4 regions of the Devosia beringensis genome follow, and region 4 is predicted to be linked to each of the others. Evidence: predicted binding sites of a transcription regulator. Region 4 holds the regulator's gene; each other region holds the start of a gene.
What was found. The regulator PhoB, encoded in region 4, activates phosphate uptake and scavenging genes when phosphate is short. The targets are predictions, from matches to a motif close to TGTCATNNANCTGTCAT.
Positions count from the first base shown of each region.

Region 1 (3,278 bases), 220 kb from region 4:
GTAAAAGCGCGGGCCGCCGATGACGCGGTAATTGAGGCCCAGGGTGATGAAGCGCTCTTCGAATTCGCGCATCTGGAAGGAGGCGCGGACCAGGATGGCCATGGAATTGAGCGGATCGCCATCGCGCTGATACTGCTCGATCTGCTCGCCGATGGTGCGGGCTTCCTCCTCGCTGTCCCAGACCTGGGTGACGGCGACCAGCTCGCCGAGTTCGGCGACATCGGTCTGCAGCGTCTTGCCGAGACGGCTTTCGTTGAAGGCGATGATATTGCTGGCGGCTTTGAGGATATTGGCGGTGGAACGGTAATTGCGCTCGAGCTTGATCACCTTGGCGCCGGGAAAATCCTTTTCGAAGCGCAGGATATTGTCGACTTCGGCGCCGCGCCAGCCATAGATGGACTGGTCGTCATCGCCGACGACGCAGATATTGGCCTCGCTGGTAGGTTTCCCCTGCGCCAGCAGCCGCAGCCAGAGATATTGGGCGACATTGCTGTCCTGGTATTCGTCCACCAACATGTATTTGAAGCGGCGATGGTAGTCGGCCAGCACGTCGGGATTTTCGCGGAACAGGCGGATACATTCGAGCAGCAGGTCGCCGAAATCGGCGGCATTGAGGGATTTGAGCCGCGCCTGGTAGGCGTAATAGAGCTTGCCGCCCAGGCCATTGGCATAGGAGCCGCTATCGGCCACCGAGACGTCCTTGGGCAGCAGGCCCTTGTTCTTCCAGCCATCCATCATCGAGGCGAAGAGCTTGGCGGGCCAGCGCTTTTCGTCGATGTTTTCGGCGTCGAGCAATTGCTTGATCAGCCGGATCTGGTCGTCGGTATCGAGAATGGTGAAGGAGCTGGTCAGCCCCACCAGCCCGGCATGGGCGCGCAGCATGCGGGCGCCGATGGAGTGGAAAGTGCCCATCCAGGGCATGGCTTCGAGGCGCGGCACCAGCTTTTCGATGCGCTCCTTCATTTCCCGCGCGGCCTTGTTGGTGAAGGTCACCGACAGGATCTGCGAGGGCCAGGCGCGGTTGGTATTGATCATGTGCGCGATGCGGGTGGTCAGCACGCGGGTCTTGCCGGTGCCGGCGCCGGCCAGCACCAGCAAAGGGCCGTCGAGGCTTTCCACCGCATCGCGCTGCTCGGCGTTCAGGCCCTGCAGGTAGTCAGGCACCTGGCTCAACTTGAACTGGCCGGTTATGGCCCCGGCTGTCGGGCGGGCGGGGGGGGGAGAGTCACCGGACATAGAAGGCCTTTCCATCGCTGCGCGCCGGTCCAGGCGCATCAGCGCGGCGATTGACGAATCTTGATTTGTTCTCCTGCGAATATAGGGACGGGCAGGGGGATTGTATAGAACGGGGGGCCGTCACCGATCTGTCATAGTGGCGTCATGGAAGTGTAGCCGGGCCGGCTTATGGCACCCCTTGAACTCAAAGGGGGATATCCATGTCGCAGACAAAACTTCTCGTCGCGCTCACGGCCACGCTGCTGGCCACGACCGCCAATGCCGGTGCTGCTGAATTTTTCAACCGCATTTCCAGCTTTCCGGTGGCGCTGAACAATCCGGATGCCGAAGAGACCTCTGCAGAGATCATCACGGTTTCGGAAGACGGCATGACGATGATCTATTCGGACAGCCCGGCTGGCGGCATCGGCTTTATCGATATCACCGATCCCAAGGCGCCAGCTGCCAAGGGCTTCCTGTCGCTGAATGGCGAACCCACCACGGTCGTGGTCATCGGCGACAAGGTGTTTTCCGGCGTCAATACGTCTGAGAGCTTCACCGCCCCCTCGGGCAATCTTTCGACCATCGATCTGGCCAGCCAGACTATCGAGGCCAGCTGCGATATTGGCGGGCAGCCCGACTCCGTGGCGCGCAATGGTGACGGCAGCCTGATCGCCATCGCCATCGAGAATGAGCGCGACGAAGACGTCAATGACGGCGAAATTCCGCAAATGCCGGCCGGTTCGCTGGCGCTGCTGAACGTGGTCGATGGCGTCGTCGACTGCGACAGCCTCAAGATCGTCGACATGACCGGTCTGGCCGAGGTCGCCGGCGATGATCCAGAGCCGGAATATGTCTCGATCAACAGCCTCAACGAGGTCGTGGTCTCGCTGCAGGAAAACAACCACTTCGCCATCGTCGACGGGAATACCGGCGAGGTCAAAAACCACTTCAGCGCCGGCGCCGTGGACCTGGTCAATATCGATACGCTCGACAACGGTTCGCTCGATTTCACCGGTTCGCAGGACGGCGTGCTGCGCGAACCCGACTCGGTCAAGTGGATCGATGACGACCGTTTCGCCGTCGCCAATGAGGGCGACTATAATGGCGGATCGCGCAGCTTCTCGATCTTCTCGAAAACCGGCGAAGTGCTCCATGAGAGCGGCGCCGATCTCGAAATGATCGCGGCGCAGATGGGCCATTATCCGGACAAGCGCTCCGATGCCAAGGGTGCCGAGCCCGAGGGCATGGACGTCGCCACCTTTGGCGAGAACACCTATATCTTTGTCGGCCTCGAGCGCGCCTCGCTGGTCGGGGTCTATAAGGATACCGGTGCCGAGCCCGAATTCGTGCAGGCGCTGCCCTCGGGCGTTGGTCCGGAAGGGGCGGTCGCCATTCCGTCGCGCAACCTCTTCATCACCGCCAATGAAAACGATCTGGGTGCCGATGGCCTGGCCCGCAGCCATGTCAATATCTTCGAACTGGCCGAGGCCGAAGCCCCGACCTATCCCCACATCATCAGCGACCTCGACGCCGATGGCCGCCCGCTGGGCTGGGTCGCCCTGTCAGGCCTGGTTGCCGATGCCGAAAAGCCCGGCATGCTGTTCGGCGTGTCCGACAGCTTCCTGGGCAACCAGCCCTCCATCTACACCATCGACGCAACCAGCCAGCCGGCCCGGATCACCGCCAAGACGGTGGTAACCCGCAATGGCCATCCGGCGCAAAAGCTCGATATCGAGGGCATCGCCCTTGATGGCGAAGGCGGGTTCTGGCTGGCCTCGGAAGGCCGCAGCGACCGGCTGATCCCGCACGCGCTCTACCGCGTCGGCGCGGATGGCGCGATCGAGGAAGAAGTGCCGTTCCCGGCCGAACTGCTGGCCGAGGAAATCCGCTTTGGCGCCGAAGGCGTCACCGTGGTCGGCACGGGCGACGACACCACGCTGTGGATCGCCATGCAGCGCGAGTGGAAGAATGACGCCAAGGGCGTCGTCAAGCTGGTGTCCTACAATCCCGCTTCGGGCGAATGGGGCGCCGTCAACTATCCACTGGAAGCCCCGGCTGAA
Region 1 is NZ_CP045422.1:3,057,273-3,060,550, forward strand. Features, by position in the region: gene GDR53_RS14885 (ATP-dependent helicase) at 1-1,236, opposite strand, end outside; gene GDR53_RS14890 (esterase-like activity of phytase family protein) at 1,437-3,278, shown strand, end outside.
Region 1: GDR53_RS14890 (esterase-like activity of phytase family protein) is a predicted target of PhoB. The motif match lies at 1,355-1,371, and genes of this name have one in related genera.

Region 2 (3,278 bases), 150 kb from region 4:
AGCAATTGTTGACATTATTGGTGCCATAGGCCCGCGCCAGCAGCTGGAACAGGAACCCCGCCTCGTTGGACGAGCGCCCCGAGGAATAGAAAAAGCTGCGCTGCGGCGCGGTGGCGCCCAGCTTCTGCGCGGCATGAGCCAGGGCAAATTCCCAGTCGACCGGCACGAAGCGCTGCGCCCCGCGCGCCTTGAACAGCGGCGTGCCCAGCCGGCCCAGATGCTCCATCTCCTTGCCCGTCAGTTCGGCCAGATCGGCGATCTCATGCTCGAAGATCGGCAGCGGAATGGCGGGCTGGATATCGGTCGATTGCGCCTGCACGCTCTTGTTGCAGACCGAGGGAAATTCATTGAGCTCATTGGTCATGCCGCCGCGCTGGCCGCCCATGCCATAGGCACAGGCCTTGCAGGCGTTCTTGGCGGTCAGCGCCTTGGCGGCCTTGCCCACGCCCATGCGGCCAATGGTGGCCAGCGTATAGAGCACCTTCTTGGGCCCGCCCCCCACGATCTGCTTGCCGTCAGCCATGACCCTGCTCCCTTATTGGAGGCATTGTCGGGCCTGAAAGTTTGCGCCGCAAGGGCCGCGGCTGAAATAACGGCAGCGCCTGCCGCCTCAGTACACCGACTTCACATACATTTCCGCGGGCACCAGGCCGCGCGCATAGTCCGGATGCCGGATGCGCTCGGGCAGCACCACTTCCGGCTTGGGCACGTCGGCATAGGGAATGGCACTCAGCAGATGGGCAATGGTATTGAGCCGCGCCCGCTTCTTGTCATCGGCATCGACGATCCACCACGGCGATTCCGCCGTATGGGTGCGCGCCAGCATGTCTTCCTTGGCCTTGGTATAGTCCTCCCAGTGGCGCCGCGATTCCATATCCATGGGCGACAGCTTCCACTGTTTGAGCGGATCGTCGATGCGCATGCGGAAGCGGAATTCCTGCTCTTCATTGCTGATCGAGAACCAGAACTTGATCAGGATGATGCCCGAGCCGATCAGCATGCGCTCGAAATCGGGCACGGTGCGGAAGAACTCCTCGAGCTCGGACGGACTGCAGAAGCCCATCACCCGCTCGACGCCGGCCCGGTTGTACCAGGAGCGGTCGAACAGCACCATTTCGCCCGCGGCCGGCAAATGGGGCACATAGCGCTGGAAATACCACTGCGTCTTTTCCCGGTCGCTCGGGGCCGGCAGCGCTACCACCCGGCAGACACGCGGATTGAGCCGCTGGGTAATGCGCTTGATGGCGCCGCCCTTGCCCGCCGAATCCCGACCCTCGAACACCACGGCCACCTTGAGCCGGTGATGGGCGATCCAGTCCTGCAGACGCACCAGTTCGTGCTGCATGCGGAACAGTTCGCGGAAATAGATCCGCCGGTCCAGCGTCTTGCCGCCCGGCCGTGCCTCGCCACCGGCCAGTGCCTCGATCTGCTCGTCCTCGAACTGCAGCTCCAGCTCTTCATCAAGACTGTCGGTGATTTCCGCGCGGATCCGATCGAGGTCACTTTGGCTGGCGAAGTCACGCATGGGCAGCTCTCCGTTTTGCGCGCCACTACACACAGCCAGATTACACTTTTGTGACTTCGAGCTGGCCAAGCAGTGGCAAAATCGCTCCGGTGGAGCGATTTTAGGGTCGAAGGCCATGAGAGCTACGCTCGAATGGCAGGAACCTGCCCGCTTCGCGGCATAATCCCGCCCAGCCATAACCCGCCACACAGGGGACCTACTCCCCCTGCGGCGCGATCCGTATCAGTCGCCCATTATCCGCGTCGGTGATCACGTAGATCGCCCCGTCCGGCCCGGTCTTGACGTCGCGGATCCGCCCCAGCTGGCCTTCGAACAGCCGTTCTTCGCCGACAATGGCATCGCCCTCCATATCGAGCCGCACCAGCACATGGCCGCTGAGCCCGCCGGTCAGCAGGTCGCCCTGCCAGCCCGGCAGCAGCGCGCCATCATAAAAATCGAGCCCCGAAGGCGAGATCGACGGGTCCCAATAGGTCAGCGGCTGCTCCAGCCCCGGCTTTTCCGTGCCTTCCCCGATCGACAGCCCGGAATAGTCCTGGCCATAGGAGATTACCGGCCAGCCATAATTGCCGCCCGGCTGCGGATTGTTGACCTCGTCGCCGCCGCGCGCGCCATGCTCGACGGTGAACAATTGCCCGTCCGCCCGCAGCGTTGCGCCCTGCGGATTGCGATGACCTTTGCTCCACAGCTCCGGCGCCCAGCCGTCCGGCCGCGGATTGTCCGCCGGCACCGCGCCGTCCGGCGCAATCCGCACCACCGAGCCTGCATGATCGCCAAAGTCCTGGGCGCGGTTCTGGTCGCCGCGATCGCCCACCGTCACGAAGAGGTTGCCATCGAGCCCCACCACCACGCGTGAACCGAAATGCCGGTTGGTGGTGGTGAACTTGTTCATCCGGAAGATCACCTGCTGGTCTTCCAGCCTTCCGCTATCGCCCTCCAGCACCAGCCGCGCCGCCATCACCGCCGTGCCCTGCCCGCGCTGCTGGCCGGCATGGGCCGCGGTTTCGGCAAAGCTGAGATAAATCCGGCCGCTCTCGGCAAAGTCCGGCGCCAGCGCCACATCGAGCAGGCCGCCCTGCCCCTGGTCATAGACCTCGGGCGTCCCCACGACCGGCGCGCCGGCCACGCCCTCGGTCAGCACCAGCAACTGCCCGCTGCGCTCGGTCACCAGCAGCCGCCCATCGGGCAGGAAGGCCAGCGCCCAGGGATGGTCGAGCCCCTCGGCCAGCACCTGTGCCTGCAGCGGTCCGGCGCTCGACTCCATGCTTTGGGCAAAGGCGGGCGTGGACAGCAGCAGCGACAGCGCGACAACATAGGCTGGAACATAGGCTGGCGAACGCATGGTTGGGCCTCTCATTGCGGGCTTCCGGCTTGAAAGCGCGTGTGGACATGACCATCTTCCTGACCACACCGGCTTGACCGCAACGCGGCAGCCGGGCAATTTGAGCCCGCTCTCCCCTAAAACTTATCGTGAAGCATAAGCCGAACGGATTTTGGCTGGGGTGAAAGCTATTGTCTGACGTGCCGATTGGAGGCGACGAAAATGGAAAAGATCCCGATGACAGTGGGCGGCCAGAAGGCCCTGGCTGCCGAATACGAGCTTCGCACTGCCACCGAGCGCCGCCGCATTGTCGAGGCGATCTCGGAAGCGCGCGCTCACGGCGATCTGTCCGAAAACGCCGAATATCATGCCGCCAAGGAACAGCAGAGCCTCAATGAGGGTCGCATCAAGGAGCTCGAGACCATTCTTGCGCTC
Region 2 is NZ_CP045422.1:2,989,774-2,993,051, reverse strand. Features, by position in the region: gene GDR53_RS14600 (FdhF/YdeP family oxidoreductase) at 1-523, opposite strand, end outside; gene ppk2 (polyphosphate kinase 2) at 611-1,525, opposite strand; gene GDR53_RS14590 (PQQ-dependent sugar dehydrogenase) at 1,722-2,864, opposite strand; gene greA (transcription elongation factor GreA) at 3,066-3,278, shown strand, end outside.
Region 2: ppk2 (polyphosphate kinase 2) is a predicted target of PhoB. The motif match lies at 1,565-1,581, and genes of this name have one in related genera.

Region 3 (3,278 bases), 960 kb from region 4:
CGAAGAGCGCCAGGTCGCGCCGAAGGACTTCAACTCCTATGGCGCCCGCCGCGGCAATCATGAGGTGATGATGCGCGGCACCTTTGCCAATATCCGTATCAAGAACCAGATGCTGCCCGGCGTCGAAGGCGGCTATACCAAGGGGCCGGACGGCTCGCAGATGGCCATCTATGATGCCGCCATGGCCTATCAGGCCGCCGGCGTGCCGCTGGTGGTGTTTGCCGGAAAGGAATATGGCACGGGGTCAAGCCGTGACTGGGCCGCCAAGGGCACCAACCTCTTAGGCGTGCGCGCCGTCATCGCCCAGAGCTTTGAGCGCATCCACCGCTCCAACCTGGTGGGCATGGGCGTGATCCCGCTGCAGTTCAAGGATGGCGAGAGCTGGCAGAGCCTGGGGCTCGATGGCAGCGAGACGGTTTCGATCGAGGGCGTCACCTCCATCGCGCCGCGCGCCATGGTGCCGGTCAAGATCACCCGGGCCGATGGCTCGGTGCTGACCATCGAAACACGCTGCCGCATCGATACGGCCAATGAGCTCGACTATTACAAGAATGGCGGCATCCTGCAGTATGTGCTGCGCAGCCTCGTCGCCGCCTAGTTTTTAGGGCCCAAAGTGACAATGGCGGCCCTTGTGGCCGCCATTTTCTTGCGCTGCAGGGCGGTTTTAACCGTCTCACCCTCTTTTGACTGGCGGGGGCCGGCACGGCCAGCTTACAACCATGGCCATGAAACATGTGTCCTGGTGTTCAGCCCTTGTCGGGGTTGCCGTCCTGTGGAGCCTGGCCGCGCCGGCCAGCGCAGAAACGCGTATGAGTCCGCGGGCGGTGGTGGAGCTGTTCACCAGCCAGGGCTGTTCCTCCTGTCCACCAGCCGACGCCTTGCTGACCAGCCTGGCCGAGCAGGACGATGTGGTGGCGCTGGCCTATCACGTCGACTACTGGGACTATGTGGGCTGGGAGGACACCTTCGGCGCGGAAGACTATTCCGATCGCCAGCGCGCGTATGCCCAGAGCTGGGGCTCCTCGCGCATCTTTACCCCGCAAATGGTGGTCAACGGCACCAAGGGTGTCGTCGGTTCGCGCCGCGGCGAGGTGCATGGGGCGATCGAACGGGCCAGCCTTTCCCTGCCGGTGGGCATTGCGGAAGACGGGGACATGCTCAAGATCACCATTCCGCCCGATCCGTCGCTGCAGGATGCGGTGGTCTGGCTGGTGACCTATATCGACCGGGCCGATGTGGCCATCGAGCGCGGCAACAATGCCGGCAAGACCATGGCCTATACCCAGGTCGTCACCGGCCGGCAGGCCTTGGGGGTCTGGGAATACGAGACCGGTGCCACCATCAAGCTGCCGCTTCCCGAAGTGCTGGCGCACAAGAGCACGGGCATCGCCGTGATCGTGCAGCAGGAGCATGATGGCCTGCCGGGTCCCATCCTGGGCGCAGCAAGCTTCGAACGCTAGACACTACCGCAAAAGAAAAACCCCGCCCCTGGGGGACAAGGGCGGGGGCAGTTCTGACTGGTCAACTCAATAGGAGAGGCTGGCGCCAAGGCTTCAAGGTTTGGGGGCTCAGTCGGCCCGGGCGCCAGCCCCTGTAGGCAATGGTGCTAACCTGATCGCGCATTTGGGCGGGTTCAGGGATAAATTGTGACCGCATTGGGGTATTTCGGGCGGCCTCGGGGGCCTTGCGTCGCGGCGCAAATGCCGCAATCATGACACTGCGTTGACAATGGAGCAGGCGGACTGGTGCAAAGCGGCACACCAACCGACAAGCCGGGTTCGCTCGTGCTGGTACATACCGGCGAGCCGACTGCCAGTGGCAGCAAGGTGCCCGTTATCGTGACCTTTGATCGTCGTGAGCTGACGACCATTCTGGCCGTCTATGGTCGCAAAGTGGGGCAGGGCGAGTGGCGCGACTATGCCATGGATTTCCTGCGCGACCGGGCGGTGTTTTCCATCTATGCCCGCGTCTCGGAACGGCCGCTGTTCATCGTGGAAAAGACCCCCAAGCTGCGCAATCGCCAGGGCCAGTACAGCGTTACCAACCAGCAGGGCCGCATCCTCAAGCGCGGGCACGACATCGCCCAGGTGCTGCGCGTACTGGATCCGCAACTGGCGGTGGTGGGTTAGCATGACGCCGCGCGCGCCGGCTCCGGTGCGCAAGGGTCTGATTACCATCAGACCAGCGCGCCTGCAGGATGCCGAAGCGATGAGTGCGATCAGGATCGCCTCCATAACCGCGCTGTGCGCGCCCGACCACGACAATGACGCCGATACCATTGCGGACTGGATTGCCAACAAGGATGGCGCGGCTTTCCGCAGCATGCTGGCGCGCGATGCGATATTGCTGGTGGCCGAGCGGGATGGGCGCGTGGTCGGGCTGGGCGGCGCCCGTGGGGCCAGAGTTACGTTGAACTATGTCGATCCCGACTGCCGCTTTGCCGGTGTCAGCACCGCGCTGCTGGCGGCCCTGGAAGCCGCCATTGCAGCGCAGGGCTTTGCCAGCGCCGGCCTTGACAGCACCGCCACGGCGCTGCGCTTTTATGCCGGACGTGGCTGGCGCCAGACCGGCCTCGGCTCGCGCCTTGCGGGCTATCCGATGGTCAAGCTGCTCTGACTATAGCGCCAGCTGCAGGTGCACGATGTCGTGCCAGCGGTCGAACTTATAGCCCACCGCTTCGTAGCGGCCGACATGGCGGAAGCCGAATTTTTCATGGATGGCGACAGAATTGGCGGTTTCGGCGGTGATCACGGCGATCATCTGCTTGAACCCGAAGGCCCTGGACTGGACCAGCAATTCGGTCAACATCGCTTTGCCGATGCCGCGACCCTTGGCGTCGGGATGCAGGTAGATCGAATCTTCGCAGGTGAACCGATAGGCGGCGCGGGGGCGGTAGAAGCTGGCATAGGCATAGCCTACCGCTTCGCCAGCGGACTCCGCGACAATCAACGGGTGACCGAGCTTGACCAGGCCGGCGAATTTTTCCGCCATGGCCGCCTCGCCCGGCACCTCGGTGTCAAAGGTGATCGCCGTTTCTTCCACATAGTGCTTGTAAATGGTGGTGATGGCGGGGACGTCGGCCCAGCGGAAGGGGCGCAGCAGGAATTCGGACACGGCTTGTCATCCAGGCAAAGAAAAGACCGCAGCCCTTGTAGGCTGCGGTCCGATTTGTCGTCCAACCAAATTCCTTGATCATGCAATCAAGGATGCTGGGTCCTATTCGCGATTGCCGAAGAGGCGCAGCATCATCAGGAACAGGTTGATGAAGTCGAGGTAGA
Region 3 is NZ_CP045422.1:1,879,712-1,882,989, forward strand. Features, by position in the region: gene acnA (aconitate hydratase AcnA) at 1-598, shown strand, start outside; gene GDR53_RS09225 (DUF1223 domain-containing protein) at 720-1,460, shown strand; gene GDR53_RS09230 (DUF2794 domain-containing protein) at 1,785-2,129, shown strand; gene GDR53_RS09235 (GNAT family N-acetyltransferase) at 2,131-2,616, shown strand; gene GDR53_RS09240 (GNAT family N-acetyltransferase) at 2,617-3,114, opposite strand; gene GDR53_RS09245 (Bax inhibitor-1/YccA family protein) at 3,217-3,278, opposite strand, start outside.
Region 3: GDR53_RS09230 (DUF2794 domain-containing protein) is a predicted target of PhoB. The motif match lies at 1,712-1,728, and genes of this name have one in related genera.

Region 4 (3,278 bases):
CAGGGGGTGTTGTTGGTGTGCCAGGGGGTGTTGTTGGCAAGGACGGCATTGGCTGTCGTGATGAGTTTGCGCATGGCGGCGACGATGGCGAGCTTTCCCGGTTTGCCCTGGGCGCGCAGCCTTTTGTAGAAGTCGCGGATGGGCGGGTTAGCACGGATGGCCGACAGGGTGGCCATATAGAGAGCGCAGCGCACCGAGAGGCGTCCGCCGGCGATATGGGCCTGGCCGCGCATCTCACCACTATCGCGGTTGAAGGGGGCGACTCCGGCCAAGGCGGCCGCCTGCTTGTTGCCGATGCCGCCCAGCTCGGGCATTTCGGCCAGCAGCACGGCGGCCGTAGTCTGGCCGATGCCGGGGATGGTGGTGAGTAGTTCGGCCCGGCGCCGTAGCGTCGCATCGCTATCGATCTGGCGGGTAATGGCCCGATCCATCTCGCCGATCTGGCTGCTCAAGAAGCCTATATGAGCATCGATGCTGGCTTGCGCCAGCGCAGCTTCAGGGTGCTCGCGACGCTGCTTTTCCATGGCCAGCATATCCACCATCTGGCGGCGCCGGCGCACCAGATCGGCCATTTCCACGGCATTTGGATCGTAGAGGGGGTCGGGATCTGGGTGCATCAGGTGAGCGAAGCGCAGGATCGCCGCGGCGTCAATCGCATCGGTCTTGGCCAGCAGCCCGTCGGCCCGAGCCAGATCGCGCACCCGGCGCGGGTTAATCGTGCTCAGCGCGATGCCATGCTGGCTGAGCGAGCGGGCCATCAGCCGCGTATAGCTGCCGGTGGCCTCACAGACCAGATGGGGCCGGGTCAGGCTGGAGATCTTTTGCACCAACCGAGCCATGCCAGCCGGATTATTGGACACGCGCAACCTGCTCGAGCCGGTGATGGCCAGATCCAGGTGCTTCTTGGAGACGTCGACACCAACATAGTCTGGGGAAAAAATCATGATCGCTCTGCCTTGTATGCGGGCATGTCGCCCAACCAACCGTTCGAGACAGTCAAGATGGGCCGGACGCGTCTGCTCAGGGGCGAGCTTGCTGGCTCTTGGGGGACACACGCTATCCAGCCCGGGAGCCCGGTAAACCCAAAGCTCCCAGGCCGATCATCGCCAATCACGGCCTCCAAGCAAACATACAAGGGGGAGGGACCGCGTGGTGGTCGGGGCACCAATCAAGGCAAGCACTGCGCTGCTCCTCCCCCTTTCGGGGAAGACGGGGTGGGGTAGGCTGAAAAGAGACGGATCTCACGCGACCTGGGCAAACCGCTCGTCAAACGCATATCCCGCGCCGCGGACGGTGCGGATGGGGTCGGTTTCGCGGCCGCGGTTGATGGCGCGGCGGAGGCGGCCGATATGGACGTCGACGGTGCGCTCGTCGACATAGACGTCATTGCCCCAGACGCCGTCGAGGAGCTGTTCGCGTGAATAGACGCGGCCGGGATGGCGCATCAGATATTCGAGCAGGCGGTATTCGGTGGGGCCGAGATGGACGTCGCGGGTGGCCCGGCGGACACGGTGGGTGGTGCGGTCGAGCTCGAGATCGCCGACCTTGAGCGCGGCGGTGACCAGGTTCGGATTGGCGCGGCGCAGCAAAGCGTGGATGCGGGCGATCAGCTCGGGCACCGAGAAGGGCTTGACCACATAGTCGTCGGCGCCGGTGGCGAGGCCGCGGACGCGCTCTTCCTCCTCACCGCGGGCGGTGAGCATGATGATGGGGACGCGGGCGGTTTCCTCGCGGGCGCGCAGGCGCCGGCACAGTTCGATGCCGGAGATTTCGGGCAGCATCCAGTCGAGCAGGATCAGGTCGGGCAGCTTGTCCTGGATGGCGTGGGTGGCCTCGTCACCGGTTTCAGCGGTGACGACGCGGAAGCCCTCGGCCTCGAGATTGTAACGCAGGAGGATGGCGATATCGCCTTCGTCCTCGACGACAAGAATGGTGGCGGGCATCGGTCAGGCCTTGATCTGGGTCCGCTGCAGTTCCTCGACATCGCTGGAAAGCTGCTTGCCGGTCTGCAGGTAATAGGCGCGTTCGGCGATATTGGTGGCGTGATCGCCAATGCGTTCCAGGCTCTTGGCGCAGAACAGCAGGTGGGTGCAGGGGGTGATGTTGCGCGGATCTTCCATCATGTAGGTGAGCAGTTCGCGGAACAGGGAGGTGTACATGGCGTCCACCTCGTCATCGCGGTTGCAGACCTGGATGGCGCCGTCGGCATCGCGGTTGGAATAGGCGTCCAGCGATTCCTTGATCTGGCGCAGCACCAGGGCGGTCATGTTGCGCACGCCATTGTAGAAGGTGGGCTGCAGGGTCAGCCCCTCGATCTTGAGCGAGCGGCGGGCCAGCTGCTTGGCCATGTCGCCGACGCGTTCGAGATCGGAAGCGACGTGGATGGCGGTGATGATGGAGCGCAGGTCCGAGGCCATGGGCTGGCGGCGGGCGATCATGGAAACGGCCATGTCGTCGATCTTGCGCTGCATGTCATCGATGCGCTGATCGGCGATGATGGTGAGGTCGGCCAGCTCGCGATCGAGCTTGAGCAGTGCCTTGGTGCCGTTCTCGATGGCGACCTCGACCTGGCCACCCATTTCGGCAATGGTCTGGGCGAGGGCGACGAGTTCGTCATTGTAGGACGAGACGATATGATCGGGGGCCATGGTGTTCCTCTGAACCTTGGGGCGGGGAACCGGCCGGGGCCGGTTCGCGCATATGAGCGGGTGGCCGGACTAGCCGATGCGACCCATGATGTAATCCTGGGTCTGCTTGTGAGCCGGGTTGGTGAAGATGTCCTCGGTGACACCTTCCTCGACCAGATTGCCCAGGTGGAAGAAGGCCGTGCGCTGGCTGACGCGGGCGGCCTGCTGCATGGAGTGGGTGACGATGACGATGGTGTAGTTCTCGCGCAGCTCGTCGATCAGTTCCTCGATGATGGCCGTGGCGATCGGGTCGAGGGCCGAGCAGGGTTCGTCCATCAGGATGACTTCGGGGCCGACGGCGATGGCGCGGGCAATACACAGACGCTGCTGCTGGCCGCCCGACAGGCTCGTGCCGGGCTCCTGCAGGCGATCCTTGACCTCTTCGAACAGGCCCGCCTTGCGCAGCGAGGAGACCACGATCTCGTCGAGGTCGGTCTTGGAACGGGCAATGCCGTGGATCTTGGGACCATAGGCGACGTTTTCGTAGATCGACTTGGGGAAGGGATTGGGCTTCTGGAAGACCATGCCGACGCGGGCGCGCAGCTCGACCACGTCCAGATCGGGATCGGAAATATCGTCGCCGTCGAGCTT
Region 4 is NZ_CP045422.1:2,842,191-2,845,468, forward strand. Features, by position in the region: gene GDR53_RS13860 (IS110 family RNA-guided transposase) at 1-944, opposite strand, end outside; gene phoB (phosphate regulon transcriptional regulator PhoB) at 1,242-1,943, opposite strand; gene phoU (phosphate signaling complex protein PhoU) at 1,947-2,648, opposite strand; gene pstB (phosphate ABC transporter ATP-binding protein PstB) at 2,718-3,278, opposite strand, start outside.